Regions from separate parts of the Ensifer sp. ENS10 genome, predicted to be linked through region 1. Evidence: predicted binding sites of a transcription regulator. Region 1 holds the regulator's gene; each other region holds the start of a gene.
What was found. Region 1 encodes PhoB, which activates phosphate uptake and scavenging genes when phosphate is short. Its sites were predicted from a motif close to TGTCATNNANCTGTCAT; they were not measured.

Region 1 (7,745 bases):
AGTACGGCCTGGTTGCTGCTCCGGACGCCGAGCGCGAAGAAATCCGCAAGGCTTTCGCAGCCGGCAACATGCTCTGATAACGACAAGCCCCGGCGCGATATCCTTCGCGCCGGGGCATGCCTTCATTCGATTTGCCGGCGGCCCATGGCGGGCGATACCGGGGAGACGTGCGGATGAGTACCTCGCTCCTTCTTTTGCTAATTATTGTTATTGGTTTCATTGCCTATTTTGCCGGTCGCGCACGTTCGCTGGCGCAGGCTGGCGGCAAGCTCTCCAACCTTCATTCCTTGCCGGGCTATCACGGCAGCTACGTCGCTATCTGGGCGATGCTGCCGGCGGCGCTCGTTCTCGGCACCTGGCTGATTGCCGCTCCTATCTATATTGACGGGAGCACGCGCGCGGCCCTGCCGGACACCGTCCAGAGCCAGGGGACCGCCGCGGTTCAGCTCGCGCTCGGCCAGGTCAAGTCCGTTGCCGGTGGTCTGCTGCGCCTGAGCGGCGAGGAGGTTGCGGCACTTCAAAGCGGTGCCGCCAATCTCCGCTCGACGCTCGCAGCCAAGGGCGTCGCCCTGGCCGGCGAAGGCGAGCCCTACATGGTCACCGTCGCCCAGCATTTCAACGCGATGGCCGCCGCCAACCGCTGGCTGATGACCGCGGCCGTACTGTTGATCGCGATTGCCGGCGGCATCTACGCCATCCGCAACATCGCGACCCGCTTCCGTGCACGCAACCAGGTCGAGCGGGTCATTCTCGGCTCGCTGATCGTCGCGTCTTCCATCGCCATCCTGACGACGGTCGGCATCGTCGCCTCGATGCTGTCGGAAGCCGGCCGCTTCTTCACCATGGTCTCGCCGTTCGAATTCTTCTTCGGCACGGTCTGGGATCCGCGCTTCGCTGCTGCCGGCAGCGGTGGCGCCTCCGGTCAGTTCGGCCTGGTCCCGCTTCTCACCGGCACGCTCTACATCGCCTTCGTCGCGATGCTCTTTGCGGTGCCGATCGGCCTCTTCGCAGCCATCTACATGGCGGAGTATGCAAGCCCGCGCTTGCGTTCGACCGCAAAGCCGCTGCTCGAAGTGCTCGCCGGCATCCCGACCATCGTCTACGGTTTCTTCGCTCTCGTGACCGTTGGTCCGTTCCTGCGTGATATCTCGGCGCAGCTGAACGGCCTTGCCACCGGCAATTACCAGAACTTCATCCAGGCGCAGAGCGTGGTCACCGCAGGCATCGTCATGGGCATCATGCTGATCCCGTTCGTGTCGTCGCTCTCGGACGACATCATCACCCAGGTGCCGCGCGCATTGCGTGACGGCTCGCTCGGTCTCGGTGCCACCCGCTCGGAAACGGTCAAGAAGGTTATTCTCCCGGCAGCACTTCCCGGCATTGTCGGCGCGCTGCTTCTGACCGCATCGCGTGCCGTCGGCGAGACGATGATCGTCGTGCTGGCAGCCGGTGTCGCGGCCCGCATGCAGATCAATCCCTTCGAGCCGATGACGACGGTGACCGTGAAGATCGTCAACCAGTTGACGGGCGACCTCGAGTTCACCTCGCCGCAGACGCTGGTGGCCTTCGCGCTGGGCATCACGCTCTTTGTCATCACGCTCGGCCTCAACATTTACGCGCTCTACATCGTGCGCAAATACCGGGAACAGTACGAATGACCGACATCGCTTCCCCGACCGTCCGGATCTCCGCCCGTCCTGAATCCGCAAAGCGCGATATCGGCATCAAGCGTCGCTATGCCGCCGAGCGCCGGTTCCGCGCCTACGGCATTGCGGCAATCAGCACCGGTCTCTTCTTCCTGGCGCTGCTGCTGTGGACCGTCATTTCCAACGGCTACACCGCGTTCCAGCAGACGACGATCACGCTGCCGATCGAATTCACCGAAAAGGTCATCGACCCCAACGGCGAACGCACGACCGACAGCAAGGTACTGATGACCGCCAACTATCCGCTGCTGGTGCGTGATGCGCTCGTCAAGCAGCTCGGCATCGATGCGACCAAACGGCCGCTGGTCAAGCAGGCGACCGACATGGTTTCTGCGAGCTCCCGTACGCTCTTGCGCGACATGGTCGTGGCGGATCCGTCCATCGTCGGCAAGACCATTCCGGTCACGCTGTTGGCCGAAGCCAACATCGACTCCGCCAACAAGGGCCAGATCGACCTCAAGGTCGAAGAGAGCAAGCGCAAGGTCAAGGACCAGCAGGTCACCTGGATGAACGAGCTCGCAAGCGCCGGCGTCCTGAAGAAGAGCTTCAACACCGGCATCTTCACCTTCGGCGCCTCCAGCCGTCCTGAAGCGGCGGGCGTCGGCGTTGCCGCCCTTGGCTCGTTCTACATGATGCTGATCGTGCTCGTGCTGTCGTTGCCGATCGGCGTTGCCGCCTCGATCTATCTCGAAGAGTTCGCTCCGAAGAACCGGCTCACCGACCTGATCGAGGTCAACATCAACAACCTCGCGGCCGTTCCGTCGATCGTCTACGGTTTGTTGGGTCTCGCCGTCTTCATCAACTTTGCCGGCATGCCGCGTTCGGCAGCGGTCGTCGGCGGTTTCGTGCTGACGCTGATGACCCTGCCGACGATCATCATCGCCACCCGCGCGGCCTTGAAGGCGGTCCCGCCGTCCATCCGCTCGGCGGCGCTCGGTCTCGGTGCCTCGAAGATGCAGACCATCTTCCACCACGTTCTGCCGCTGGCCATGCCGGGCATTCTGACCGGTACGATCATCGGCCTGGCCCACGCGCTTGGCGAAACCGCGCCGTTGCTGTTGATCGGCATGGTCGCCTTCGTCGTCGACTATCCCGGTTCGCCGATGGAGCCGTCGACAGCGCTGCCGGTGCAGATCTACATGTGGGCCAACGAGGCGGAACGCGCCTTCGTCGAGCGCACCTCCGGCGCGATCATCATTCTTCTCATCTTCCTCGTCGTCATGAACCTTGGCGCCATTCTGTTGCGACGTCGCTTTGAGCGCCGTTGGTAGTGAGGTAATTACTATGAACATCATGTCAGAAGCAGCGGTCGAGAAAGCCTTGGATCAGAAAATGAACACGGTTCCCTTCAAGATGATCGGCAAGGATGTGTCGGTCTACTACGGCGAGAAGCGGGCGCTTTTCGACGTCAACCTCAACATCCGCGAGAACACGGTAACGGCGCTGATCGGTCCGTCGGGCTGCGGCAAGTCGACCTTCCTGCGCACGCTGAACCGCATGAACGACACCATCGAGAACTGCCGCGTCACCGGCAAGATCACGCTCGATGAGGACGACATCTACGACCCGACCATTGACGTGGTCGAGCTGCGCGCCCGCGTCGGCATGGTGTTCCAGAAGCCGAACCCGTTCCCGAAGTCGATCTACGACAACGTCGCCTACGGTCCGCGCATCCACGGGCTTGCCCGCACCAAGGCGGATTTTGACGAGGTCGTCGAAACCAGCCTGCAGAAGGCAGGTTTGTGGAACGAGGTGAAGGACCGCCTGCAGGAGCCGGGCACCGGCCTCTCCGGTGGTCAGCAGCAGCGCCTTTGCATCGCACGCGCTGTTGCCGTCAGCCCGGAAGTCATCCTCATGGACGAGCCCTGCTCGGCACTCGACCCGATCGCGACCGCCAAGGTCGAGGAACTCATCCATGAACTGCGCACGAACTTCACGATCGTCATCGTGACCCACTCGATGCAGCAGGCCGCCCGCGTGTCGCAGCGCACCGCCATGTTCCACCTCGGCAATCTCGTCGAGGAGAACGACACCGACAAGATGTTCACCAATCCGGATGACCAGCGCACCCAGGATTACATCATGGGCCGCTTCGGCTGAGGCCAATCACGGCTGCAACAGTCACTGGAAAGCGCCCGTAAGGATCGACGATCATGTCCATGCATATCATGTCCGCCTATGACGAAGAACTGAAGTACCTGACGCGCCGCATCTCGGAAATGGGCGGTCTCGCCGAGCAGATGGTCGCCGAATCCGTCCGCGCTCTGGTCAATTCCGACCTGGCGCTGGCGCAAAAGGTAATCTCGGACGACACTGTTCTCGATGATGCCGAGCGTCAGATCGGCGAGAAGGCGATCGTCACGATCGCCAAGCGCCAGCCGGTCGCCGCCGACCTTCGCGAGATCATGGGGTCGATCCGCATCGCCTCCGACCTGGAGCGTGTCGGCGACCTCGGCAAGAACACTGCCAAACGCGTGATCGCGGTTGCCGGTTCGGGCATCCCGCGCAAGCTCGCCCGCGGTCTCGAGCACCTCGCCGAGCTCGCTCTGGTGCAGCTCAAGGAAGTGCTCGACGTCTATGCGTCGCGTTCGCCGGAAAAGGCCAACAGCATTCGTGAGCGCGACGAGGAGATCGACGCGATCTACACCTCGCTGTTCCGCGAGTTGCTCACCTACATGATGGAAGATCCGCGCAACATCACGCCCTGCACGCATCTTCTGTTCTGTGCCAAGAACATCGAGCGTATCGGCGACCACGCGACCAACATCGCCGAGACGATCTATTACATGGCGACGGGTGCCCAGCCGGAGGGCGAGCGCCCGAAGGATGACAACACGTCGACGTTGGGCTCGGTCAACGACTAGAAGGTTGGAGCGGGATGCGGGGGACAACCGCATACACTTTTCCTCATCCCGCTCTGGCGTTAAACGCGCCGTTCGCAATGCATGCCCCATGAATATCATCCGGTCGCGGCTTCGGTCGCGGCCCCGAATTCCTGTATCTGAAGCATGCGGTTTTCGCCCCGCCTTTGAAAACGGCGGATGTGCTCCAGATTTAGAGTGTCTGAGTGCCGGCCGGTCCGCTGGACCCGCGCGGCGCTCGCGGTAAGGAGACGTTACCTGATGTTGCCAAAAATCGCCGTGGTCGAAGACGAAGAGGCGCTGAGCGTCCTGCTGCGTTACAATCTGGAAGCTGAAGGCTTCGACGTCGATACGATCCTCAGGGGTGACGAGGCGGAGATCCGGCTACAGGAACGCCTGCCCGACCTTCTGATCCTCGACTGGATGTTGCCTGGCGTCTCCGGCATCGAGCTTTGCCGTAGGTTGCGCCAGCGCCCGGAGACGGAGCGGCTGCCGATTATCATGCTGACGGCGCGCGGCGAGGAAAGCGAGCGCGTTCGCGGTCTGGCGACCGGTGCCGACGACTATGTGGTCAAGCCCTTCTCCACGCCGGAGCTGATGGCCCGCGTCAAGGCGATGCTCCGCCGGGCGAAGCCCGAAGTTCTCTCGACGCTGCTGCGCTGCGGCGACATCGAGCTCGACCGGGAAACCCATCGCGTCCATCGCCGCAGCCGCGAAGTTCGCCTGGGGCCGACAGAGTTCCGCCTGCTGGAGTTCCTGATGTCCTCTCCGGGCCGTGTCTTCTCGCGCTCGCAGTTGCTGGACGGCGTCTGGGGCCACGACATCTATGTCGACGAGCGGACCGTCGACGTGCATGTCGGCCGCCTGCGCAAGGCGCTGAACTTCTCGACCATGCCTGATGTCATCCGCACCGTGCGCGGCGCCGGCTACTCGCTCGAAAGCTGAGAAGGGCAAACAGAAGTCAATAAAAAAGGGGCCGATCGGCCCCTTTCGTTTTGGTCCTGTGCGGATCCTTAGCGCATCCGACGGCGCTCGGCGGACGGCTGGTAGGCAAGCCGCGCATGAAAGCTGCAATAGGGCGAAGCTTCCGGGGAATCGTTGCCGCAGAAGTGGAACTCTTCCTTCAGCGGGTCGCCGATCGGCCACTTGCAGGTGCGTTCCGTGAGCTGGGTTAGCTCGAGGCGGCGCGACATCGGCACGACCACGTCGGTCTGGATGCTGAAATCCTGCTCGGCAACGAGATCGACTTCGATCTCTTCCTTGAGAACGGTGGCGCCGGACGGACGGGCAACGGTGCGGGTCGAAACGCGCGAGGCGTAGTTCGGAGCGCGCGGCGCCGAGGTCGGCCGCTTCGGGCGGGCCGCCGCAGTGGTGCTGCCGCCGGCTTTGGCACGGCCTGGAAGGCTCAGGCGATGAACCTTGCCGATGACAGCGTTACGGCTGACGCCGCCGAGCTGTGCCGCGATCTGGCTTGCGCTCAGGCCCTCGGACCAAAGCTTCTTCAGTTTCTCCACCCGCTCGTCAGTCCAGTTCATTTCTGCACTCTCCGTTCTCAGCGTTGGGGATGGCAGAATCCCTCACCGCACCCCGGTTGAATCCCGAGGTTGCAAACGCGATAACTCTTTTGGTGACTAGGTCCGCCGCATGCGTCTAGTAATTGAATGTTAACGTACTGACCGTCGGACTCCGTGGCAAGAGTCCCGGGATTCACGCCGAATCGATTTCGTAGTTTTCCCCAACTTGCTCGGCTGGCGTTGCATTTTTGCAAGCCCTTCCGGGCGATTTTTTCGCCGCCGGGAAACGGGCTTCTCTGTTGCACTGCAAGGCTTGGTTTTATTGACATTGCGGCGCGAAATAGGAATAGTGCCTGCGCCGCCGAAAGGCGGCATTTTTGATTTTTATCGGGCCGCATGAAGCAGCGGGACCGATGCCGACTGGAGTAAGGAGAGCCTCGCATGACTGCAACCACGCCGCTTTACGATACCTACATGCGCGCGCCGTTGCGTTTCGAGCGAGGAGAGGGCGTCTGGCTGATCGCCGAAGACGGCTCGCGCTATCTCGACTTCGCCGCCGGCGTTGCCGTGAACTCGCTCGGCCACGCGCATCCGCATCTCGTCGAGGCGCTGAAGGCGCAGGCCGAGAAGGTCTGGCACCTTTCCAACCTTTACGAAGTTCCCGGTCAGGAAAGTCTTGGACGCCGCTTGGCGGCCGTCACCTTTGCCGATCGGGTCTTCTTCACCAATTCCGGTGCGGAAGCGCTGGAATGCGCGATCAAGACGGCGCGGCGGTACCACTTCGCCAAAGGCCAGCCGGAGAAGTTTCACATCATCACCTTCGAGGGCGCGTTCCACGGTCGCACGATCGCGACGATCGCCGCCGGTGGTCAGCAAAAGTACATTGAAGGTTTCGGGCCAAAGGCCCCAGGGTTCTACCAGGTTCCGTTCGGCGACATCGCGGCCGTCAAGAATGCGATCACCGAGGAGACCGCCGCGATCCTGATCGAGCCGATCCAGGGCGAGGGCGGCATCCGTCCCGCGACCAAGGAATTCATGCAGGAACTGCGCGCCCTCTGCGACGAATTCGGCCTGCTCCTGATCCTCGACGAGGTTCAGACCGGCGTCGGCCGCACCGGCAAGCTTTTTGCCCATGAGTGGACGGGCATCCGCCCGGATATCATGGCCGTTGCCAAGGGTATCGGTGGCGGCTTCCCGCTCGGCGCTTGCCTGGCGACGGAAGAGGCGGCCGCCGGCATGGTGGCGGGCACGCATGGCTCGACCTATGGCGGCAATCCGCTGGCGATGGCCGTCGGCAACGCCGTGCTCGACGTCATCCTCGCTGATGGCTTCCTCGCCCATGTGCGCGACGTCGCGCTCGTCTTCCGCCAGGGCCTTGCTTCGCTGAAGGATCGCTATCCCGATGTCATCGAGGATATCCGCGGCGATGGCCTGATGCTGGGCATCAAGGTGAAGGGCCCCTCGGCCGATCTCCTGAAGGAGATCCGCGCCGAGAAGCTCCTGGCCGTGCCGGCCGGCGACAACGTGTTGCGCCTGCTGCCGCCGTTGACTGTGACGGCGGAGGAAGCACGCGAGGGCCTCGTACGCATCGAGCGCGCCGCCGAAGCAGTGACGAAGGCAAGTGGTAACGCTGCGGCCTGACCGATAGGGCCAAGACTGACCCA
Region 2 (7,745 bases), on a different contig from region 1:
AGTTCAGTTCTCTTGTGGAGTAAATCGTTCCCGCTGACGCATTTTCGCAGGGCGATGGCGCAACCGTTCAAGACACGTTGAAATCGGGGGGAGCGCCTACAGCGCCGCGCGTCTTATCAGACGCGCAAAGGCCGCTGTAGCACTTTGATTTTCTGCATGTCTTTGTCCTTAAATCGAGGTCGATTTAGGGAGACATGCAGTAGGGGCGGTCGCCCCGCAGCATCTCGCGCTTGCCGGCGAAACCCTTGCGTTTTTCGACGACGAAGCCGGCGGCCTGAAGATTGCGGCGGACGAAACCGGCGGCGGCATAGGTCGCGAAGCTACCGCTGGGCGCGGTTTTTTCGAAGACGTGCCGCATCAGCTCTTCCGACCACATGTCGGGATTGCGCGAGGGGGCGAAACCGTCGAGATACCAGGCGTCGAACGGATGTTCGGTGCGGGCGACACCTTCGAGCGCCGGACCGCAGACGACCGTGAGGGTGACGCCGTCGCCAAAGTCGATGCGGACGTCACCGTCGGGGTCTGCCGGCCAGCGGGAGACCAGGGCCAGCCGTTCCGCATCGATTTCCGGCCAGTGGCTGAGCGCACGGGAAATCTCGTCGGCGGCCATGGGAAATCGCTCGAATGAGACGAAATGCAGGCGGTCGCCGGCTCCAGCGGTTGCCTTCCACTGGCGCCATGTCTCGCAGAAATTGAGCCCGGTGCCGAAGCCCAGTTCGCCGATGCGGAAGGTGCCCGTACCGACCCAGCGCTCCGGCAGGCCGTTGCCCGAAAGGAAGACGTGACCGCATTCCAGCCGCCCATCGGTGCGGCAATAAAAGTGATCGCCAAACTCCCGGGAATAGGGCATATCGCCCTCGTGCCAATCAAGGTTTTGGTGCGCTGGCGGGTCGATCGGGTCTGCTGGTCCTGTCATGGCAAAGGCGATAATCCGCCGGCCGGAGAAGGTCAATCGATGAGCGAGCTTTTGGTCGTCGGCGGCGGTATCATGGGGCTGTGGGCCGCCCTTTCCGCCGCGCGCAAGGGCATGACGGTGCGGCTCGTCGAGCAACAGGCCATCGGTGCCGGCGCGAGCGGCGGCCTACTGGGCGCGCTCATGCCGCATATGCCCGACCGCTGGAATGCCAAGAAGCAATTCCAGTTCGAAGCGCTGGTGTCCCTCGAAGAGGAGATCGCGCAGCTCGAAGCCGAGGCGGGGGTGTCGACCGGCTATCGCCGCACCGGGCGGCTGATGCCGCTCGCCAAGCCGCACTTACGCGACATTGCGCTCCGGCATGAACAGGACGCACGACAGCAATGGCGCGCGGGCGACCGGCAATTCTTCTGGCATGTCCAGGAGGAAGGCCCGCAGGGTTGGCCAGGCACGGAGGCAACGGCGCATGGCGTCGTTTTCGATACGCTGGCCGCGCGGGTGTCGCCGCGCCGCACGCTGTCGGCCCTGCGTGCCGCCCTGTTGCAGTTGCAGAATGTTCAGATCGATGAAGGCTCGGGCGTGCGCGCCATCCTTCCGGCGCACGGCAGGGCCGAGCGTGACGATGGCAGCCGGCTCAGCTTCGACCATTGCATCATCGCTGCCGGCATCGGCAGTTTCCCGCTGATCGATGCTGTGTCGGGGCCGCTGAAAGCGACGAGCGGCACGGCGGTCAAGGGCCAGGCCGCGCTCTTGAGGGCGGATGTCGATCCAGGCCTGCCGGTTATTTTCATCGATGGCGTCTACATCATCGCTCATGACGATGGCCATGTGGCGATCGGCAGCACCAGCGAGAACAGCTTTGCCGATCCACTGTCCACGGACGAACAGCTCGACGATCTCCTTCGACGCGCCACGTTGCTGGCGCCGTGTCTGGCGGATGCGGAGGTGGTCGAGCGCTGGGCCGGGCTCAGGCCAAAGTCGGCGGGGCGCGAACCCATGGTCGGGCGGCACCCTGATCATTCGAACATTTCCGTGCTGACCGGCGGCTTCAAGGTGAGCTTCGGGATTGCGCATCGGTTGGCGCGCTTCGTTGTCGACGAGATCGCCGGTCTCCCGACGCTCGATCTGCCGGAATCCTTCCTGTGCCGAAATCAAATCGCGGCGCTTCGCGAGAAGCATCTCTAGGCTTGGGCATGGGAAGGGCCCCGCCGCAGGCGGAGCCTCACATATTCGGACATTCGAAAGTTCGACCTTACATCCAGTAGGGTGGCACGCCGTAGTAGTCGTAGACGCGACGGCCGTTTTCCTCGTTCCAGTCGTATTCCTCGTTGCCGCGATATTTCGGCGCGCGCTCGACCTGATCGCGCGTAACGTCGGTGCGATAGCCGCCGAGGTTTTCGTCATAGGTCAACTTCGCCCAGGGCAGCGGATAGTGGTCTTCGCCGAGGCCGAGGAAGCCGCCGAAACCGAGCACGGCGTAGGCAACGCGACCGCTGCGTTTTTCGATGATCACGCGCTCGATCGAGCCGATGTGCTTGTTGTCGGAGCCATAGACCTTCGTGCCTTCAACCTTGTCGCTCGCGATCAGGTCATGGGTTTCCTTGATCCGGGCATCCTGCAGGTTTGCGTTGTGATAGCTCACGCTTCTTCTCCATCCTTGATTGTTACCTTGAGTGAACGGCCGTTGGGCCGGATGGTTCCGAAAATCTGGTGCGCAAACCGGTGGGATCGCGTGGTTTTGCACGATCCGCTTCGTCAATCTGTCACGCAAATCACCTAAGACGCGGCCAATAGATCACGAAGATCCCGGGTCGGATCGATACTCATAAGCGTGATCGATCTCATTGGAGCGGGGCGGAAAACCGCAGGCACTTTTCCTCGTCCCGCTCGACACGGATAACCGGAGCCAGACATGCGCTACGCCATTTGTTTTACGCCGCCGATGGCCGACCCGCTTTCCGCGGTCGCCGCAAGCTGGCTTGGGCGCAACGTCTATTCCGGCGAACCGACGGAACTGCCTTCGGTTGCGGGCCTGAGCTCTGCCGACATCGCCTACCATACGGCCGTACCGCGCCGCTTCGGTTTCCATGCGGTGATGATGTCGCCGTTTCGTCTGCATCCGGATATGACGGAATCACAACTCCTGAAGGCGCTCATGCATTTTGCCGGCGCGCAGACACCGTTCGAAATCGATCGCCTGGAGGTCGCCCGCATCGGCCGGTGCTTCGGTCTGATGCCGCAGGTCCCGAGCACCGCGATGCATCTGCTGGCAGCCAATATCGTTCAGGAGTTCGATGCTTTTCGTGCGCCGCTCAGCGAAGACGAGATCGAGCGCTCCGATCCGGATCGGCTGACCGCACCGCAGTTTTCCAATTTGCACCGCTGGGGCGATCCTCATGTGATGGACGAGTACCGCTTCCACATGATGTTGACTGGCCCGCTCGCGTCGGACGCGATACGCCAGGTCGAGGCGCCGCTTCGCGAGCTGTTCGAGCCGTACCTGGCGACGCCGCTTGCCATCGCCAGTCTTGCCCTCTTCGTCGAGCAGGAGACCGGCGCGCCCCTGCGTGTGCATTCGCAGCACCCGCTCGGCAAGATCTCTACGAATGCGCGCGCCGAACGCGCCAAACGCGTTGCCGCCGATCCCTCTGTTGGTTCGGGATCGATCCGGCCCTTGTCGCTCATCGTCGCGGCATTGATGGCGCATCGCTAACGAGAGCGCAGAATTCAGCCTTCGTCTCATTCCGAGCTTGCCGCCCAGCGACCCTTCGCGGGCAGATTTCGGTATCGACAATCCGGTCGGCGGTGATACCGTTCTGGAAAAATCGAAGGGTGATTTGATGTCTGAGACTAAGTATCCGCGCGACCTCGTTGGCTACGGCCGCAATCCGCCGAAGGCAAACTGGCCGGGCGATGCGCGCATTGCCGTGCAGTTCGTGCTGAACTACGAGGAGGGCGGCGAGAGCTGCATTCTCGATGGCGACGCGGCGTCCGAATGTCTGCTGTCCGAGATCGTCGGCGCGCAGCCCTGGCAGGGACAGCGTAATCTCAACATGGAATCGATCTACGAATATGGCGCACGCTCCGGTTTCTGGCGGCTGTGGCGCATGTTCACGAGCCGTAACGTTCCGCTGACGGTCTACGGCGTGACGCTCGCCATGGCGCGCAATCCGGAAGCGGTTGCGGCCATGAAGGAAGCCGGCTGGGAAATCGCCAGCCACGGCCTGCGCTGGCTGGAATACAAGGATTTTCCGGAGGAGGTCGAGCGCGAGCATATCCGCGAAGTCGTCCGTCTGCATACGGAACTGACCGGCGAGCGCCCGCTCGGCATCTACCAGGGCAAGCCTTCGGCCAATACGCTGAAGCTGGTGCTGGAGGAGGGTGGCTTCCTCTATTCCTGCGACAGCTACGCCGACGAACTGCCCTATTGGGTGCCGGGGCTGCCGGCCGACAAGCCGCATCTGATCATCCCCTATACGCTCGATGCCAACGACATGCGTTTTGCCACCAACCAGGGCTTCAACTCCGGCGACCAGTTCTTCACCTATCTCAAGGACAGCTTCGACGTGCTCTATGAGGAAGGCCGTCAGGGCGATGCCAAGATGATGAACATCGGCCTGCACTGCCGGCTCGTCGGCCGCCCTGGCCGCGCCGCAGCCCTTGCCCGGTTCATCGATTACGTGATGTCGCACGATAAGGTCTGGGTGCCCAGGCGCATCGACATCGCCAACCACTGGTACCAGCACCACAAGCCGGAAGGGACGCTCTGATGTCCGACCGCGACGCCTTCGTCGCCCGTTTCGGCGGCGTGTTCGAGCATTCGCCCTGGGTGGCCGAACGCGCTTACGATCGCGCCGCGGCGGCGGGTTTGATGGCGGGCAACGTGCATTCGGCGCTCTGCCAGGCTTTTCGTGCGGCGTTGCCGCGCGAAAAGCTGCAAGTGCTGCGCGCCCACCCGGATCTCGCCGGAAAGCTGGCGATCGCGGGCAAGCTTACGGCAGACTCGACCGCCGAGCAGGCGTCTGCTGGCCTCGATCGGTTGACGCCCGAGGAACATCAGCGCTTCACGGCGCTGAACGATGCCTACACGAAGAAATTCGGCTTCCCCTTCATCATCGCCGTGAAGGGGCTCACCAAGGGCCAGATTCTCGCCTCCTTCGAAAGCCGCATTGACAATTCGCCCGAAGAGGAATTTGAAACCGCTTGCGCGCAGGTGGAGAAAATCGCCCGCCTGCGGCTGCAGTCGATGCTTCCTGGAGACGAAAATGCCTGACAAAACCGTTCGATACGCGTCCTCGCTCTTTCGGAGGACCGTCGAACTGGAGTTGACATTGTCGAATGCCGTGGAAACCTGCGAGGTCCACGCCTGATGTCGCGCCTGCTTACCATCGAACCGCTGACGCGCGACGCCTTTGCACCCTTCGGAACCATCATCGAAGCCGATCCGGCGACGATGCGCTACATCAACGGCGGCAACACGGAACGTTTCCACGGGCTGGCGCGCGCCGATGTGGTCGGCGACGGCGCCAATGTCATCATCAATATCTTCCGCGGTCAGCCGCGCGCTTTTCCCTATGCGGTGACGATGATGGAGCGCCACCCGCTCGGCAGCCAGAGCTTTTCACCGCTCGACGATCGCCCCTGGGTCGTCGTCGTCGCCGAAGACGAGGACGGGCGTCCGGGCACGCCGCGGGTATTCCAAGCGAGCGGCAAGCAAGGAGTCAATTACGGCCGCAACGTCTGGCATCACCCGCTGATGTCGATCGGCGCCGTCAGCGATTTCTTGATCGTCGACCGGGAAGGGCCGGGCAACAACCTCGAAGAGTATTTCTACGACGAGCCCTTCGTCATTTCGAGCCCAGTCTAGCGGGATGATGAGAAGTGCGTGCGGTTCGCCGCGCGCATGTCGCCCTACAGCGCCGCGCGTCTTATCAGACGCGCAAAGGTCGCTGTAGCACTTTGATTCACTGCATGTTTTTGTCCTTTAATCGGCTACGATTAAAGGAAACATGCAGTAGCAGAAAAGAGGATACCATGAGCAGCACCGGCCGCCTGACGACCCATGTACTCGACACCGCGCTCGGCAAGCCGGCCGAGGGCCTGCGCATCGATCTCTACTGGCTGGAGGGCGAAGAGCGACAGCTGATCCGCACCGTCCACACCAACAGCGACGGCCGTGTCGACGGGCCGATGGTCGAAGGCGTCGGCTTCATGGCCGGCAATTACGAGCTGGTCTTCCACGCCGGCGACTACCTGCGCCGGTCAGGCACGACGCTGCCGGAACCGGCCTTCCTCGACCGAATCCCCTTGCGCTTCGGCATTGCCGATCCGGCGAGCCACTATCACGTGCCGCTGCTGCTTTCGCCCTATGGGTATTCGACCTATCGGGGGAGCTGAGCGCGCAGGGGTCTTGCGCTCGCTTCGCGTTTTGCCGGAAGGGCCACTCCAAGCTCCCTCATCCTCGCCCTTGTGGCGGGGATCCAGCGACCCGAAGTCTGTCGGGTCAAAAGACCTTTCAGCCCAAGGACTTGGGCTGGCTAGATTCCTGTGACAAGCACAGGAATGAGGGCGGGAGTGGCTGATGCCGTGGCCTATTCCGCCAGGATGCTGCGGTCGACGTCGTTGATGTTGCGTTTGCCGCAGAGCGCCATGGTGATGTCCATCTCCTTGCGGATGATTTCCAACGCCTTGGTCACCCCGTCCTTGCCCATGGCGCCGAGGCCATAGAGGAAGGGGCGGCCGATATAGGTGCCCTTGGCGCCCATGGCGACGGCCTTCAGCACATCCTGGCCGGAGCGGATGCCGCCGTCGAGATGCACTTCGATCTGGTGGCCAACCGCATCGACGATGCGCGGCAGCATGCTGATGGAGGAGTGGGCGCCGTCGAGCTGGCGGCCGCCATGGTTGGAGACGATAATCGCATCGGCACCGGTCGCCGCCGCCATCTTGGCGTCTTCGGGATCGAGAATGCCCTTGAGGATCAGCGGTCCGCCCCAACGCTCCTTGATCCACTCGACGTCCTTCCACGAAAGCTGCGGGTCGAACTGTTCCGCCGTCCAGGCGCCGAGCGAAGAAAGATCGGTAACGCTCTTTGCGTGGCCGACGATGTTGCGGAAGGTGCGGCGCTTGGTGCCGAGCATCTTCATGCACCAGCCGGGGCGCGTCGCCATCTGCCAGAGATGCTTCGGCGTCATCTTCGGCGGCGCGGAGAGGCCGTTGCGCAGGTCCTTGTGACGCTGGCCGAGGATCTGCAGGTCGAGCGTCAGCACCAGCGCCGAGCACTTCGCCGCCTTGGCGCGGTCGATAAGGTTCAGCACGAATTCGCGCTCGCGCATGACGTAAAGCTGGAACCAGAAGGGCTTGGTGGTGACCGAGGCGACGTCCTCGATCGAGCAGATGCTCATGGTCGAGAGCGTGAAGGGGACACCAAAGGCTTCGGCGGCCTGGGCCGCCAGCATCTCGCCATCGGCGTGTTGCATGCCGGTGAGGCCGGTTGGGGCAAGCGCCACCGGCATCGAAACCTTTTGACCGATCATCGTCGTTTCGAGCGACCGGTCGGTCATGTCGACCAGCACCCGCTGGCGCAACTTGACCTTGGCGAAATCCTCCTCATTGGCGCGATAGGTGCCTTCGGTCCAGGCGCCGCTGTCGGCGTAGTCGAAGAAGAGCTTCGGCACGCGACGTTTGGCGAGCGCCTTGAGATCGCTAATTTCGAGGATTTGCGTCATGAAAACGGCCTTCGTCCAACGGAGATTGAACGAGCCATTACCATGTTTGCCGGAGGCTTGTTAATAGCCAGAACGCAGAGAGGTCAATTTTCTTGACCTCTCTG
Region 3 (7,745 bases), on a different contig from region 1:
ACCTTCGGGGTAGAACTGCGGATCGATGGCACCATAGAGCGAATTGGTGAAATAGACCCGCTTGCCGTCCCGGCTGATCTCCACCATCTGCGGCCCGCCATTCAGCGCTCCGTTCTTGGCCTTCGGATGGGATGCACGCGAAACGATGCCGCCGATCCGCACACGGCCCGTCTCCTTCGGCGCAAAGGGGTCAGAAACGTCGTACTGGATCATGTCGCCGGTGCCCCAGCAGGAAACGTAGAGGAACCGGTCGTCCATCGACAGGTCGATATCGGTGACGAGCGGCGCGACAGCGCTGAAGCCCTTGAGCACGGGGGGCAGCAAATCCGGATCGGCCGGCTCCGCCGGTATCTCGATCACCTTCTTCACCGCCCATCGGTCGCCGTCGCGATACCAGGTCCAGATCGACGCCGAGAGGTCCTTGAGGCTGATGACGCAGCCGACGAAGCCATAGGCCTTGGTCGGATCATGCGCAGGCCGCAGCTCGAAGACGAGCTGGTGCTCCTCGCCGAAATCGATCTCCTGCAGGTGCTTGCGCTTGTGTAGGTCCCAGAAGTGCAGCCGGCGGCCATATTTCGAACCGAGCAGCACCTCGGGAACCAGCCCGTTTTCGAACGTATCCGGCGTGCCCCATTCGCTGGTGATCAGCGTGTCATGGCCGAGATGCCACCAGAAATCATAGGCAAGCTTCTGCGGCCCACGATCCATTTCCCATTGGCCGAGCACATCGAAACTCTGGTGGTCCAGCAGGAAGATGCCGCCGGGCGCCTTGCCGTCACGATCCGCGAGCGCGTTGATGTAGATGCCTTCGGGACCGCAATGGGTGGTGTGCAGCCGCGAATAATTTGCCTTCTCGGCAATTTCCGAAGGCTCGATCACCCGCACGATCTTCGGATTGCGCGGGTCCGGCTTGGTGTCGATGATGTGCAGACGGGAGGACCTCAACCCCGGCACTACCAGATAGCGGCGCTCGACATGCGGATGCGGCGCATTGGGGCAAAGACAGGAAGAGCAAGCATTCCAGCCGAAATGGTGCAGTTCGTCGCCGACGTTCGGCATGTCGACCTGGCCGACGATCTGCGAATAGCTTGGCGACGCCGGATCGACGTCGACGACCGCAATCGCATCCGGCCGCTTCCGCTCGGGATCGAACGCCGCCACATAGGCGAGCGTTTCCTTGGGAGCCTTGGCGGCCATGCGCGGTGATGGATAGAAGGAAGGATCGGGTCGCCACGTCGCCATTGCCATTCTCCCCTACGAGAATTCTAAATGCGCGGTTCCTGATGCAGGTTCCGGTCATGCGGCAAAAACGCGTCGGAAATGCGGCCTATCCGCCACATTTCCCCGATGGAGTGCTTGAGGCCGGGTGCGGATCCTGTCGCCGTGGGCAGCCGGCGGCGTTCTATGTCTCAATCCGCAGTTTCATTCGGTCAGCGGCAAATCGGGTACGGGAATACTCCACTGGAGAGCCGTCGAGATCGGCATTCAGCGATTGCGCCTCGAGCACGATCGCGCCCGGCGAGAGCTTCAGCATCGAAAGCTCCTCCGCGTCGGCATGCCGGGCGACAATCTCGGTCGAGGCGCGGACATAGTCATCCAAGCCGTGGGCGGCGAAGGCCTTGGTGACGGAATGCAACCGTTCGAATACTTCGGCCATGCGCGGAAAACGATGCGCAGGATAATAGCTCGAGGATACCGACAGCGGTCGGCCATCGCCGCTGCTGACGGTCCTGAGCTCGATCACCGTATCGCCCGGCGCAATGCCGAGTGCCTTTGCGATCTCGCCGTTTGCCGGCAATTCGCCGTGGCCGAGCAGCCTCGTGCCGATCTCCTTCACTTGGCGACCGAGCCCCTGCGAGAACCGCGTGCGCTTCGAGATCGGGTAGCTCACCCTTTCCTTGCGCTCGATCATCGTGCCGCGTCCCTGGACCGCGCGCACCAGTCCCTCTTCGGCAAGCGCCGCAAGCGCGCTTCTGACCGTGTGCCGGTTGACGCCGAATTCGCCCGCAAGCACCGTCTCAGGCGGCACCATGCCGGCCGCATCGTAGTCGCCATTGCTGATTGCCAGGCGGATCCGGTCGGCGATCTGCCGCCACAGAGCGACGCCGGTCTGGCGCTCCACCACTTTTCGCATTGCCGTGTCTTTTCGCATTGGCATGTCACAAGCCTGTCATTTGCGGACGTTATGGAAAAGTATAAGATGTACAGTTGTCTAGATCAATAGACATTTGAGGTGAAAATGATGGATGCGAAGCTGAAACAGGAAAGCCCGCCGGATCCGGCGCGCAAGAAAGCCATGGGACTGCTCGCTCGCGCGACCCTCGACGAGCTGAATGCTGCCTGGGAAGCGCTCGCCGACAAGCCGGACGTTCATCCGGTTCGCGGTCCGGAGACCGGCCTCGTCATGGTGCGTGGCCGCATCGGTGGCGGTGGCGATCCCTTCAACCTCGGCGAGGCGACGGTCTCGCGCGCGACCATCCGCCTTTCGAGCGGCGAGATCGGCCACGGGCAGCTGCTCGGTGCGGACCGGCAGCGCGCGCGGCTTGCAGCGATCTTCGACGCACTCGCCCAGCGCGAGGACGATCGCGCGAACGTCGATGCTCTGCTTCAACAAGTGGCGGACCGGCTGGCGCTGGAAGAACGCCGCAACGCCGAAGAGACTGCAGCAACCCGCGTCGACTTTTTCACCATGGTCCGGGGAGACGACTGATGGCCAGCCAATCGCAGATTTACGCCGGCGCCTTCGCAGATCCAGTCTTTGCCGCCCAATCCGTCTTCCGCGACCTGATGGAGGGTTTTGCCCGCCCAGGCGCGATCAAGCAGCTTTCGGCCAAGAGCACGCCGCCCGCGCCGCTCGGCGCCGCGGCCGGCGCCGTGGCATTGACGCTTTGTGACCATGACACGCCCGTCTGGCTGACGCCGTCGCTCGGGAAATCGGGCGTTCCGCAATGGATCGCTTTCCATACGGGCGCCGCAGTGACCGCCAGCAAGACCGAAGCCCGCTTCGCCTTCGTCGAAAAAAGCGCCGCCTTCCCAGGTTTCGACCAGTTCTCGCTCGGCACCCAGGAATACCCGGATCGTTCGACGACGCTCGTCATTGAAGTCGAGGCGCTGACCGGCGGCCGGGCACTCACCGCCAAGGGGCCCGGCATCAAGGACGAGACGGAAGTCGCCGTGAAGGGGCTGCCGGAAGTCTTCCTCGAATTCTGGACCGCCAACCGCGCAATCTTTCCGCGCGGCGTCGATCTCGTGCTGACGGCCGGAGAGGAACTGCTCTGCCTGCCGCGCACAACCCGTCTTTCGCTGAAGGAGGCGTGACCCATGTATGTAGCCGTCAAGGGCGGGGAAGCCGCCATTGCCAATGCGCACCGCCTTCTCGCCGACCGCCGCCGCGGTGACCGAAACCTGCCCTCAATCACCATCGAACAGATAGTCGAGCAACTCGGACTTGCCGTCGACCGGGTGATGGCGGAAGCCTCGCTCTACGATCGCGCGCTTGCGGCTCTAGCAGTTCGCCAGGCACGCGGCGATATGATCGAAGCGATCTTCATCCTCCGCGCCTACCGCACGACGCTGCCGCGCTTTGGCTACTCCGAGCCGGTCGACACCGCCAACATGAAGATCGAGCGCCGCGTATCGGCGACCTACAAGGATCTGCCCGGTGGACAATTGCTGGGGCCGACCTTCGACTACACCCACCGCCTGCTCGATCCTTCGCTGATCGCCGACGAGACCGTCGCAGAGCCGGCGGTCAAGGAACCCGGCGAACACGTCATGCGCGTCTCCGACATTCTCGACGGCGAAGGCCTGATCGAGGGCGACGGCCAGATGCCCGAAGGTCATGTCATGGGCGACCTTACCCGCGAGCCGATGGAGTTTCCGATGGCCCGCGACCTGCGCCTGCAGGCGCTCGCCCGCGGCGACGAAGGCTTCCTGCTGGCGCTCGCCTATTCGACCCAGCGCGGCTATGGCCGCACCCATCCCTTCGTCGGCGAAGTGCGCATCGGCGAAGTGGAGGTCGAGCTCGATCTTCCGGAACTCGGCTTTGCCGTCTCGCTCGGCACGATCCGCGTCACCGAATGCCAGATGGTCAACCAGTTCATGGGTTCGGCCAAGCAGCCGCCTCAGTTCACCCGCGGCTACGGCCTCGTTTTCGGCCAGAGTGAACGTAAGGCGATGTCGATGTCGCTGGTCGACCGGGCGCTGAGAACCGACGAGTTCAGCGAGGACATCGTTGCGCCGGCCCAGGATCAGGAATTCGTCATCTCGCACGCCGACAACGTTCAGGCGACCGGCTTCGTCGAGCACCTGAAGCTGCCGCACTATGTCGACTTCCAGGCAGAACTGGACCTCGTCCGGCGCATGCGCCGCGACTACGAGGCGGCCAACGCCGGCGACACGGCGAAGGAACAACGGGAGGCGGCCGAATGATCGGGCAAACCGCATGGACGCACGGTGACCGTTCAGTCGCCGCCGCCATCTCCACCGCCGCAATCGCCGCCACTGTCACCGGCAAAGACGACGCCGGCATCGCCGGAACCATCGTCCTTGCGCGCCTTGGCGTCCGGCTCGCGCCGGGCATTGCGGGCGGCCCAGAACAGGGCGGCCACCACCACCGCGACGATCACAACCACCCAGAAAACTATCTCGCTCAAATCCTGACCCCATCCGCGGTCGACACACTCAAGGGTAATCGGCGATGAACGACCTTGCTACTTATAATTTCGCCTATCTGGACGAACAGACGAAACGCATGATCCGCCGCGCCATCCTGAAGGCGATCGCGATCCCCGGGTACCAGGTCCCCTTCGCCTCACGCGAAATGCCGATGCCCTATGGCTGGGGCACCGGCGGCGTCCAGGTCACCGCTTCGATCCTCGGGCCGGAAGACGTGCTGAAGGTCATCGACCAGGGCGCCGACGACACCACCAACGCCGTCTCGATCCGCGCCTTCTTCCAGAAGGTCGCCAATGTCGCCGTCACCACCCGGACAAAGGAGGCGACGATCATCCAGACGCGCCACCGTATTCCCGAGGAAAAGCTCTCGGAAGGCCAGACGCTCGTCTACCAGGTGCCGATCCCGGAACCCTTGCGCTTCCTCGAACCGCGCGAGACCGAAACACGCAAGATGCACGCGCTTGAGGAATACGGGCTGATGCATGTGAAGCTCTACGAGGACATCGCCCGCAACGGCCATATCGCCACGACCTATGCCTATCCGGTCAAGGTCGAGGGCCGTTACGTCATGGACCCTTCGCCGACACCGAAGTTCGACAATCCGAAGATGCACATGTCGGAGGCGCTGCAGTTGTTCGGCGCCGGCCGCGAAAAACGCATCTATGCGGTGCCACCCTACACCGACGTCGTCAGCCTCGACTTCGACGACCATCCGTTCGAGATCCAGAGCTTCGACAAGCCCTGCGCACTCTGTGGTGCCGAGGACGTCTATCTCGACGAGGTCATCCTCGACGACAAGGGCGGGCGCATGTTCGTCTGCTCCGACACCGATCATTGCGAAGACCGCCGCGCCTGCGGCCATGCAGGTCACATGCTCGCCCGAAAGGAGGCCGCAGAATGAGTACCCTCCCGCTTCTGAAAGTGAACGACGTCTCGAAGTTCTACGGAAGCCGCATCGGCTGCCGCAACGTCTCCTTCGAGCTTTACGCGGGCGAAGTGCTCGCCATCGTCGGCGAATCCGGCTCCGGCAAGACGACGTTGCTCTCGTGCCTCTCGACCCGGCTGATGCCGACCTCGGGTATCGTCGAGTACCATATGCGCGACGGTCAGTACCGTGATCTTGCCCGCATGGGCGAATCGGAACGCCGCTTCCTGATGCGCACCGACTGGGGCTTCGTTCATCAGAACCCGGCCGATGGCCTGCGCATGACGGTCTCGGCCGGCGCCAATGTCGGCGAACGACTGATGGCCGTCGGCGATCGTCACTATGGCAACATTCGCGCCACCGCCAGCGACTGGCTGGAGCGGGTGGAAATCGGCGTCGATCGCATCGACGACCAGCCGCGCGCCTTCTCCGGCGGCATGCGCCAGCGCCTGCAGATCGCCCGCAACCTCGTCACCTCCCCACGCCTCGTCTTCATGGACGAGCCGACCGGCGGTCTCGACGTGTCGGTGCAGGCACGCTTGCTCGACCTGGTGCGCGGGCTCGTGCATGACCTCGGCCTTGCCGCTGTTATCGTCACCCACGACCTTGCCGTCGCCCGCCTGCTTTCACACCGCATGATGGTGATGAAGGATGGCGCAGTCATCGAACAGGGACTGACCGACCGGGTGCTCGACGATCCGCGCGAGCCCTATACCCAGCTCCTCGTCTCCTCGATCTTGCAGGTGTAAATCATGGCTACGCCCCTCGTTGTTTCCGAAGTCGCAAAAAGCTTCACCATGCACCTGCGCGACGGCGTCCGCCGGCCCGTCGTCGCCAACGTCTCCTTCTCGGTCAAGGCAGGCGAGTGCGTTGTTCTCGGCGGCCCCTCCGGCGTCGGCAAGAGCTCGATCCTGAAAATGCTCTACGGCAATTACGGCGTGGACGAAGGCCAGATCCTGATGGATCACGACGGCAAGCTGGTAAACCTGGCAACGGCCGAGCCGCGCACCGTGCTTGAGGTCCGGCGCACGACGCTCGGTTATGTCAGCCAGTTCCTGCGTGTCGTGCCCCGTGTCTCCGCTCTCGACATCGTCGCGGAACCCTTGCAGGCCCGCGGCACCCCGATCGAAGAGGCGCGTGCGCACGCGGCGGAACTCTTAAGCAAGCTCAACCTGCCGCGCGAACTCTGGAGCCTGCCACCAGCCACCTTCTCCGGCGGCGAGCAGCAGCGCGTCAACATCGCCCGCGGCTTCATCACCGACCACAGGATCCTGCTGCTCGACGAGCCGACCGCATCGCTCGACGCCAAGAACAGGGCCGTCGTCGTCGAACTGATCGCTGAGAAGAAGGCGAAGGGTACGGCGCTGATCGGCATCTTCCACGATGAGGAGGTCCGCGACGCCGTTGCCGACCGCATTCTCGACGTCTCGGCCTTCTCGCCGCGAAAGGCTGCCGCATGAGCCAGAAGCTTGGGCTCGAGCCCTTCATCCATCCGACGGCGAGCGTCAACAATTCGACGTTCGGCCGCTATACTGAAGTGCAGGAGCGTTCGCGGCTCGACGAGGTCGAGTTCGGCGACTATTCCTACATCATGCAGGACGGCTCGATCTGGTGCGCGACGATCGGCAAGTTCGTCAACATCGCCGCCGCCGTGCGCATCAACGCCACCAATCATCCGACCTGGCGCGCGACGCTGCACCACTTCACCTACCGCGCACCGAACTATTGGGATGATACCGAACTCGACCACGACCTCTTCGCCTGGCGACGATCGAACCGGGTGACGATCGGTCACGACGTCTGGATCGGCCACGGCGCCACCATCCTGCCTGGCGTCACCGTCGGCAATGGCGCGGTGATCGGCGCCGGCGCCGTCGTCTCCAAGGATGTCGAGCCCTACACCATCGTCGGCGGCGTCCCCGCGAAGCTCATCCGCAGCCGTTTCAACGAAGGTATTGGCGAGCGGTTGGACACGCTCGCCTGGTGGGACTGGGACCACCAGCGCCTGCGCCGCGCGCTTGACGATTTCCGCGAACTGACGGCCGAGGAATTTCTGGTGCGCTACGCATAAGTGATCAGGCGCCGAGCGCAGGTTCGGCGCCCTCTCGAGCTGAGAACGAGGCGATCTACGGCCCGTTCACCA
Region 4 (7,745 bases), 650 kb from region 1:
ACAGCGCCGCAAGCAGCATTGCCGTGATCATGGCGGTGCGGCCAGGCAGCACGATCGTCGGCAGAGCGTCGGCAAGCGAGGGATCGAGATAGGCGAGCACGCCACTCAGCGCCGTCAGGCTCCAGACGCCGGCGACTGCGCCGACGGCGGAAAGTACGGCGGGATAGACCGCCGTCGCTCGCCAGGCTCCCAAGGCAGCGAGGACAGCAATGACAACGGCAAACTCCGTCACCGGATACGTCGCCGCGGAAACCGCCGGGCTGATCAGAAGGAGCGCAAGCACCGTGGCGGCGATGGCCGCGGAAATGGAGATTGCCGCATGCGGCGGGATAAACAACCGTTCCCACTGTCCGGCAACGGCGCCGCGCCGCTGCGCACCCTCAGGCACTTCGGGCGCGGGAGCAGCTTCCGTAGCACCTGGCCAGACGAGGCCGATGCCGACGATCATCACCAACAGCGCAAATGTGACCGGCAGCGGTTCGAATGGCGAGGCCGCAGTGATATAGGCAAGCCCCCAAAGCCCGATGCCGACGTTGGCAAGGGTCGGCACTACCGTCCAAGTCCGCAGCCGCGACGCGAGCAAAGTCGCCAGCCAGACGACCGAGAGGAAACCGAAGAGGACCCAGGGGCGCGGTTCGTCGCTCGAGACGAGTGCCGGGGTTGCGAGCGAGGCAAGCAGACCGAGGCCGGCGAGCGCCTGCCCATGCAGCAGCGACAGACCAACGGTCGCCAGCGAGGTCGCGGCCAGCAGAACGAATGCCGCGCCCGTGCCGATATAGCCGTAGATGCCATAGGCGGCATAGGCGACACCGAACAGGGTGACGGCACCGGCCGCAGTCAGGATGCCGGGGATCATCGCGTTCTGGAATTCATTGGCGATGACAGGCACCGCACGCCTGCGGATGACCTCCCCTGCGGCCATCAACAGGAGGCCGAACAGGGCGGCAAGCGTCAGGCGAACCGCCGGGCTCAGGAGGCCGGCATCAATCGAATATTTGACCATGAAGACGCCGCCGAGCGCGAGCGCAATGCCGCCGACCCAGACCGCCCAACGCGCGCCGAGGCGGCTTTCCAGGCTTTCGGTCTGACGGAGCGCAGCCGGTACCGGCTGTGGCGCTTCTGTGCTGGCGGCAATGGTCTCGCCACCCTCGATGTCTTCCGCCGCCTTCTCCACTTCGCCGAAGATCCGGGCACCCTCGCGCGCGCCGGCCGTCAGGCCGATCGCAGTCTCCTCGACCGTCTCCGGTTCCACCGGCGATTCGGGCGCGGCGGCGAGCTCTTCGGTCGTCGCTTCGGCCTGAACGCCTTCGCCCGATGAGGTCTTCAGCTTTGCGACCTCGGCCTTCAGCGCGGAGATTTCAGCCCCCAGCCGCTCGGCCGTCTTGCGACCGCCGGCGAAGGCGGAAAGAGCGAGGATAAAGGCAAGAAAAGCAAAGAGTTCGAACATGTATACCCCTGACGGTCGCACCGGCGTGCTCGGCGCAACCATACAAACTTTTGTACGCTCGCCAAATCTCTACAGCGCCGCGCGTCTTATCAGACGCACAAAGGTCCCTGTAGCTGCATGTTTTTATCCTGAAATCGAATGGGATTTCAGGAAACATACAATAGACGGCCGAGCGCTGTAATCTCTTCACGGAAATGTCGCAGAACTGTCACCGGGCAACTGGTACAGGCGGATGAACACCGCTGTCTCAGCGCGGTGGTTTCCATCGTTCAACCAGGAGACCCGATCATGGACAAGCATCTCGGCCAGACGGAAGAGACCGAATTCAAGACGCTGACGGAACGCAGGGAAGAGCTGGAAGACATTGGCCACAACTGTTCCACCAACCCGACGATGGGCGACATCATCCATCGCCGTTTCTCGCGCCGCTCCTTCATCGGCGGCTCGCTCGCCGTTGCCGCGATTTCGACGACGGTCAGCCCGCTGGCTCTCCTGACCGCACAAGAAGCACGCGCCGAGGAAGGTTCGCGCTTCGACTTCACCGAGATCGAAGCCGGCGTCGACGAGAAGCACCACGTCGCCGAGGGTTACGATGCCGACATCCTGCTGCGCTGGGGCGACAAGATCTTCGCGGATAGCCCGGAGTTCGACCCGAAGAACCAGACGGCCGCTGCCCAGGAAAAGCTGTTCGGCTATAACAACGACTATGTCGGCTTCATTCCGCTCGACGGCAGCGCCGACCATGGCCTCCTGGTCGTCAACCACGAATATACCAATGCCGAGCTGATGTTCCCGGCCTTCGCCAGCGTCGTGAAGGAAAAGGTGACGAAGGACGGCAAGGAAGTCGAGGAAGAGAAGGTCGTTCTCGGTGAGTACACCAAGAAACTGGTCGACATCGAAATGGCCGCCCATGGCGGCACGATCATCGAGATCCGCAAGGTCGACGGCAAGTGGCAGCCGGTTCTCGACGGCAAGAACAATCGCCGCATCACGGTCAACACCGAGATGCAGATCACCGGGCCGGCCGCCGGTCATGACCGCCTGAAGACGCCGTCCGACCCGACGGGAAAGAAGGTGTTCGGCACGATCAACAATTGCGCCGGCGGGGTCACCGCCTGGGGCACCTACATGATGGCCGAAGAAAACTTCAACGGCTATTTCGGCGGCGAGCTCGCCGAAGACCACCCGGAGTACAAGCAGCTCAAGCGCCTGGGCGCACCGGGCGGCCAGTACGAATGGGCCTCCTTCTACGACCGTTTCGACGTCTCCAAGGAACCGAACGAAGCCAATCGCTTCGGCTGGATCGTCGAGGTCGACGCGCTGGATCCGACCTCGGTACCGAAGAAGCGCACCGCACTCGGCCGCTACAAGCACGAAGGCTGTGAATCGATCGTCAACAAGGATGGGCGCGTCGTGCTCTATTCCGGCGACGACGAGCGTTACGACTATGTCTACAAGTTCGTGACCAAGGGCGCCTTCAACCCTGATGATCGCGCCGCCAACATGGACCTCTTCGACGAAGGCACGCTCTATGTCGCCAAGTTCGACGAGGACGGCACCGTCACCTGGATGCCGCTTACCCACGGCGAAGGCCCGCTGACCGAAGCCAACGGCTTCGCCTCGCAGGCGGACGTGCTGATCAACACCCGCTTCGCCGCCGACGCGCTCGGTGCCACCAAGATGGATCGCCCGGAGGACGTTCAGCCGAACCCGAAGACGGGCAAGGTCTACGTGATGCTGACCAACAACACCAAGCGCAAGGCAGAAGAAGTCGACGCCGCCAATCCGCGCGCCAAGAACGCTTTTGGCCACATCGTCGAGATCACCGAGACCGACGGCGACTTCGCGTCGCTCAAGAGCCGCTGGGACGTGCTGCTGAAGTGCGGCGATCCCGCCGTTGCCGAGGTTGGCGCCTCGTTCTCGACGGCGACCACCAAGAACGGCTGGTTTGGCATGCCCGACAACTGCGCCATCGACACCGACGGCCGCCTCTGGGTTTCGACCGACGGCAACAACCAGAAGGAAACTGGCCGCACCGACGGCATCTGGGCGATCGACACGGACGGCAATGCCCGCGGCACGTCGAAGCTCTTCTTCCGCGTGCCGGTTGGCGCTGAAATGTGCGGTCCCTGCTTCAACCCGACGTCGGACACCTTCTTCCTGGCCGTCCAGCACCCGGGCGACGCCGGTCTTGCCACTTTCGAGACGCCAGCAACCCGCTGGCCTGATTTTAGGGATGACATGCCGGTGCGCCCGGCCGTCGTCGCGGTGACCAAGCAGGGCGGCGGCCGTATCGGCTGACAAAAGCTGCGATCGCAAAGAAGAACGCCGCGCTACTGCGCGGCGTTTCTTGTTTCTGGAGTTTTATTTGACGCCGCAATTCCGGACGGAAAACCGCTTCGCACTTTTCCTGGAAATGTATTTGAAGCGACGCAATTCCGGACGGAAAACCGCTTCGCACTTTTCCTGGAAATTGCTTCTTAACGCCGCAGATTGTCGATCGGGAAGATCGCGCAGGTTTCGGTGCCGTGGGCCAGCAGCTTGCCGTTTCCATCGCGAAGCCAGGCTTCCGAAGTCGCGATCGTTCGGCCGCGATGCACGATGCGCCCCTCGCAGAAGACCTCGCCCATGCCCGGCAGTAGCGGCCGGACGAGGTTGACCTTGAATTCGACCGTCGTATAGGCCTCGCCGGGTTTCACCGTGGTGAAAACCGCGCAGCCGAGCGCCGAGTCCATGATCGTCGCCGTCCATCCGCCATGCACCGTGCCGAGCGGATTGAGATGTTCTTCGGTCGGAAATCCCTTGAAGACCACCCGGCCCTCTTCGACTTCGCTCAGTCCGAACTTCAGCGTCTTCGACATCGGCGGCGCCGGCAGCTCGCCGCTCAGCAGGTCCTGCATCGCTTTGAGGCCGCCGTCGCGGGCGACGCGGTCGAGCGACAGCACGCCGATGCCGGATACGGACATGCCGGGATAAAGTTCTTGATACATTGATAACTCCTGGGGATCAGGCGGCTGAGGATTGCGCTTTCAGCGCTTTGAGTGCCGCATGGACGAAGCCGTCGCGCGCGGAAGAAACGTCGAGGCCGCGCGGCTCATAGACATGGCGGTGGAGGAAGAAGGCGGTCAGGCGGAAGGCGGCGGCAAGGCTGTCGTGATCGGCAGCCCGGCGTGCTTCGGCGGAAAGGAATTCCGGCAGCGCCAGCATACGGTCGGCATAACGCTCCCCGGCCGAGCGGCAAACCGCCCTGCCCGATTTCGGCGACACATAGACAAGCTCGGTGCGGGCGCCGGTTGCCACACATTCCGTCAGATCGAGCCCGAAGCCGAGATCGTTGAGAACCGCGAGCTCGAAGCGCACGAACAATTCTCCGGCATCGGCCGGATCGGCGAGATGATCGACGATGACAGTCAGCGCCTCGTAGAGATGCGGATGCGGGTCACGCTCAGGCAGCAGCCGCAGGAGTGCTCCGAGCGCCTGGATGCCATAGACCGAGGTTGCCGTTTCCATCAAACGAGCAGCGCGCAGTTCCACCGGCTCGATGCGGAATTCGCCCATATGCTCGTCAAGCCGCGCGCGCCAGGTGACTTCCACCGAATTTCCCGGCTGCAACACCGGCTGCATGATGCGCGAGCGGCCCGAGCGCACCATGCCGAGATGCCGGCCGTGGGCGGCGCTCATGACCTCCACGATGGCAGAGCTTTCGCCGTGCCGTCGTATGCCGAGAATAATAGCCTGATCGCTCCATTGCATGGATATGGCATACACCCGCGGTCGAAAGCGGATCAAGCGATGTTGCGATAGCCAGCGTGACCCGGCCGATTGTCGCCTTTCGGCCACACTCACTGGTTGCCTCATTTGCGACATGCTGTCGCCGCCCCGACGCCGTCTTTGACATTAGAACGGAAGAGCGGCAAAAGCCGTGCCTCCCGCCCAAAATGACAATCAGCAGGATCAAAATTTCAGTATGTGTGTGTCCCGGAACAGCGCCGGCCGCCTGGCGCAGCTCTTCGCCCTTCTTCTCGCCACCTCGACGCTCGCCAGTTGCGTCACCACGTCGGGGCCAGCCAAGCCGAAGGGACCGGATCCATACTATGTGGCGATGTACGGGCCGCTACCCAACGAAAAGTTCCCGCTGGATGCGATCGACATCAGCAAGGTCGACAAGCGCTATCTGCGCCAGCAGGTCGCCTACCAGACGCACGAGCCGCCGGGCACGATCGTGATCGATACCCAGAACCGCTTCCTCTACCTGGTCCAGGATGGCGGCATGGCGATGCGCTACGGAATCGGCGTCGGCAAGGCGGGCCTCGAGTTCGAGGGCGAGGCGCGCATTGCGCGCAAGGCGGAATGGCCGCGCTGGACGCCGACACAGGACATGGTGGCACGCGAGCCGGAGCGCTACGGCCCGCTTGCCGGCGGCATGGAGCCGGGCGTGCGCAACCCGCTCGGGCCGCGCGCGCTCTATCTCTTCCAGGGCAGCCGCGACACGCTGTTCCGCATCCACGGCACGACCGAGGCCTGGTCGGTCGGCAAAGCCGTCTCGAGCGGCTGCATCCGTCTCTTCAACCCCGATATCATCGATCTCTACAGCCGCGTCCCGCTCGATTCGCGCGTCGTCGTCCTGCAGGCGGAACCGCCGATGACCGAACCGGCCGGCGGCGTGCCGATGGCGAGCGTTTCGAACGGCGGCCTGCCGCCGGCCTACTGATACCTGCTTGACGGAATGCCGGGCGCCTACCAGGCGTCCGGCGTCCGCACCATGTGCACGATATTGGCCGGGTTCATGATCCAGCCGCCGCGAAAACCTTCGCCGAGATCTTCCACGGCATCACAGCGCACAACGCCCCTGGCGGCGAGGTGATCAAGCGCGCCCACATGGTCATCGGTAAAGAGTTCGAGCCAGACCTCGGCCTGGCTGTAGTTCGGCGCCTCGTCGATCCAGAGTTGGTTGGGCCCAAGCTTGAACCCGATGGCCGGCAGCTTTTCTTCGATGGGTTCGAGGCCGACCGTGTCGCGATAGAAGGCGACGACTGCCTCGTATTGATGCGAGGGAACCTTCACCGCGATATTGATGCCGCCTGTAATTTTCGTCATGACGCAATCTCCTATTGCCGCCCGGCGCCTGCCGACGCGGCTCATTGTTTGTGTTTCGATTGCCGATAATTTCGCGCCCGCATTCGGAGCGGGATGCCGGGCGCCGGCTGGCTCAGGCTTGCGGCTCGAGTGCCGGCTTGCCTGAGAGTTCGCTGAGGTAATAGCCCTGGCGCAGGTTGATGCCGTATTCGAGCCAGGCCTTCATGCAGGCAAGCATCTGCGACCAGCCTTCGCAGTTGACATAAGACCCCTTCTGCCCCTGCCCGTTCTCACGCCATCCCTTTTCGGCGATCGTCACCATAGTGGCGCCGTCATCCAGCGACTGGAAACGCATCTCCACACGGGTCTGGTAGGGCTCCTCGCCCTTGGCGACCATGGCGTCCCAGCGAAAGACGATCCGCTCGTTCTGCTCGACCGCCTCGACCTGGACCGGCACCTGCCCCCACCATTTGACCGTAGCCCCGGCGACCAGCGGCCCGCTGATGCCGCCAAGGGTGACGAAATAGCGACTGAGCTGATCCGGATTGACGACGGCATCGAATACCTGGGCGACCGGGCGATCGATCCGTCCATTCACACGGAATTCGAAGGGCATCTGATGTTCCTCCTATTGAGCCCGAACAGAATATGTTATAAAAACATAACATGTCAACCGAATCGAAAGACGATCTCGTTTTCAAAGCTTTGGCCAATGGATTGCGCCGCCAGATGCTCGACGCCATGAAGCACGCGCCGCAGACGACGGGCATGCTCTGCGAACAATTCGGCAATCTCGATCGCTGCACCGTCATGCAGCATCTGAAGGTGCTGGAAGAGGCAGAACTCGTGCTCGTTCGCCGCGAGGGCCGCGAGCGCTGGAACCACCTGAACGCTTTGCCGATCCAAGCCATTCACGACCGCTGGATCAGCCAATATGCGGGGCACGCGATGTCGGTCCTCTCCGCCCTGCAACAGGGGCTGGACCAACCGTCGGAGTGATGGTTTCGACTTTCCATTGCCCGGCTTTCTTCGTAAGAACGCCCTGACAACACAATCTGGGGACATGGTCGTGCGCTACCTCATCACCGGCACCGCGGGCTTCATCGGCTTTCATCTCGCCAAGCGATTGATCGACGAAGGACATTTCGTGGTCGGCTTCGACGGCATGACGCCCTATTACGACGTGACGCTGAAGCAGCGCCGGCATGAGATCCTGGCGCGT

Region 2: IB265_RS12350 (DUF1045 domain-containing protein) is a predicted target of PhoB. The motif match lies at 2,664-2,680, and genes of this name have one in related genera.
Region 3: phnF (phosphonate metabolism transcriptional regulator PhnF) is a predicted target of PhoB. The motif match lies at 2,158-2,174, and genes of this name have one in related genera.
Region 4: IB265_RS05400 (PhoX family phosphatase) is a predicted target of PhoB. The motif match lies at 1,643-1,659, and genes of this name have one in related genera.

What each region holds. Positions count from the first base shown of each region.
Region 1 covers NZ_JACVAS010000001.1:459,978-467,722, forward strand. Annotated here, with positions in the region: gene IB265_RS02280 (substrate-binding domain-containing protein) at 1-77, shown strand, start outside; gene pstC (phosphate ABC transporter permease subunit PstC) at 174-1,658, shown strand; gene pstA (phosphate ABC transporter permease PstA) at 1,655-2,977, shown strand; gene pstB (phosphate ABC transporter ATP-binding protein PstB) at 2,991-3,806, shown strand; gene phoU (phosphate signaling complex protein PhoU) at 3,857-4,570, shown strand; gene phoB (phosphate regulon transcriptional regulator PhoB) at 4,829-5,512, shown strand; gene IB265_RS02310 (GcrA family cell cycle regulator) at 5,581-6,102, opposite strand; gene IB265_RS02315 (aspartate aminotransferase family protein) at 6,523-7,722, shown strand.
Region 2 covers NZ_JACVAS010000002.1:1,107,096-1,114,840, reverse strand. Annotated here, with positions in the region: gene mnmD (tRNA (5-methylaminomethyl-2-thiouridine)(34)-methyltransferase MnmD) at 185-916, opposite strand; gene IB265_RS12360 (FAD-binding oxidoreductase) at 956-2,098, shown strand; gene IB265_RS12355 (PRC-barrel domain-containing protein) at 2,166-2,555, opposite strand; gene IB265_RS12350 (DUF1045 domain-containing protein) at 2,826-3,626, shown strand; gene puuE (allantoinase PuuE) at 3,754-4,683, shown strand; gene uraD (2-oxo-4-hydroxy-4-carboxy-5-ureidoimidazoline decarboxylase) at 4,683-5,186, shown strand; gene IB265_RS12335 (ureidoglycolate lyase) at 5,283-5,780, shown strand; gene uraH (hydroxyisourate hydrolase) at 5,948-6,310, shown strand; gene IB265_RS12325 (alpha-hydroxy acid oxidase) at 6,505-7,641, opposite strand.
Region 3 covers NZ_JACVAS010000004.1:17,847-25,591, forward strand. Annotated here, with positions in the region: gene IB265_RS15910 (selenium-binding family protein) at 1-1,242, opposite strand, end outside; gene phnF (phosphonate metabolism transcriptional regulator PhnF) at 1,403-2,134, opposite strand; gene phnG (phosphonate C-P lyase system protein PhnG) at 2,243-2,710, shown strand; gene phnH (phosphonate C-P lyase system protein PhnH) at 2,710-3,318, shown strand; gene IB265_RS15930 (carbon-phosphorus lyase complex subunit PhnI) at 3,322-4,431, shown strand; gene IB265_RS15935 (hypothetical protein) at 4,464-4,655, opposite strand; gene IB265_RS15940 (alpha-D-ribose 1-methylphosphonate 5-phosphate C-P-lyase PhnJ) at 4,700-5,578, shown strand; gene phnK (phosphonate C-P lyase system protein PhnK) at 5,575-6,351, shown strand; gene phnL (phosphonate C-P lyase system protein PhnL) at 6,355-7,062, shown strand; gene IB265_RS15955 (DapH/DapD/GlmU-related protein) at 7,059-7,673, shown strand; gene IB265_RS15960 (DUF922 domain-containing Zn-dependent protease) at 7,729-7,745, opposite strand, start outside.
Region 4 covers NZ_JACVAS010000001.1:1,108,391-1,116,135, reverse strand. Annotated here, with positions in the region: gene IB265_RS05405 (DUF2339 domain-containing protein) at 1-1,447, opposite strand, end outside; gene IB265_RS05400 (PhoX family phosphatase) at 1,736-3,748, shown strand; gene IB265_RS05395 (PaaI family thioesterase) at 3,928-4,437, opposite strand; gene recO (DNA repair protein RecO) at 4,454-5,200, opposite strand; gene IB265_RS05385 (L,D-transpeptidase) at 5,415-6,158, shown strand; gene IB265_RS05380 (hypothetical protein) at 6,185-6,544, opposite strand; gene IB265_RS05375 (SRPBCC domain-containing protein) at 6,657-7,139, opposite strand; gene IB265_RS05370 (helix-turn-helix transcriptional regulator) at 7,190-7,522, shown strand; gene IB265_RS05365 (NAD-dependent epimerase) at 7,593-7,745, shown strand, end outside.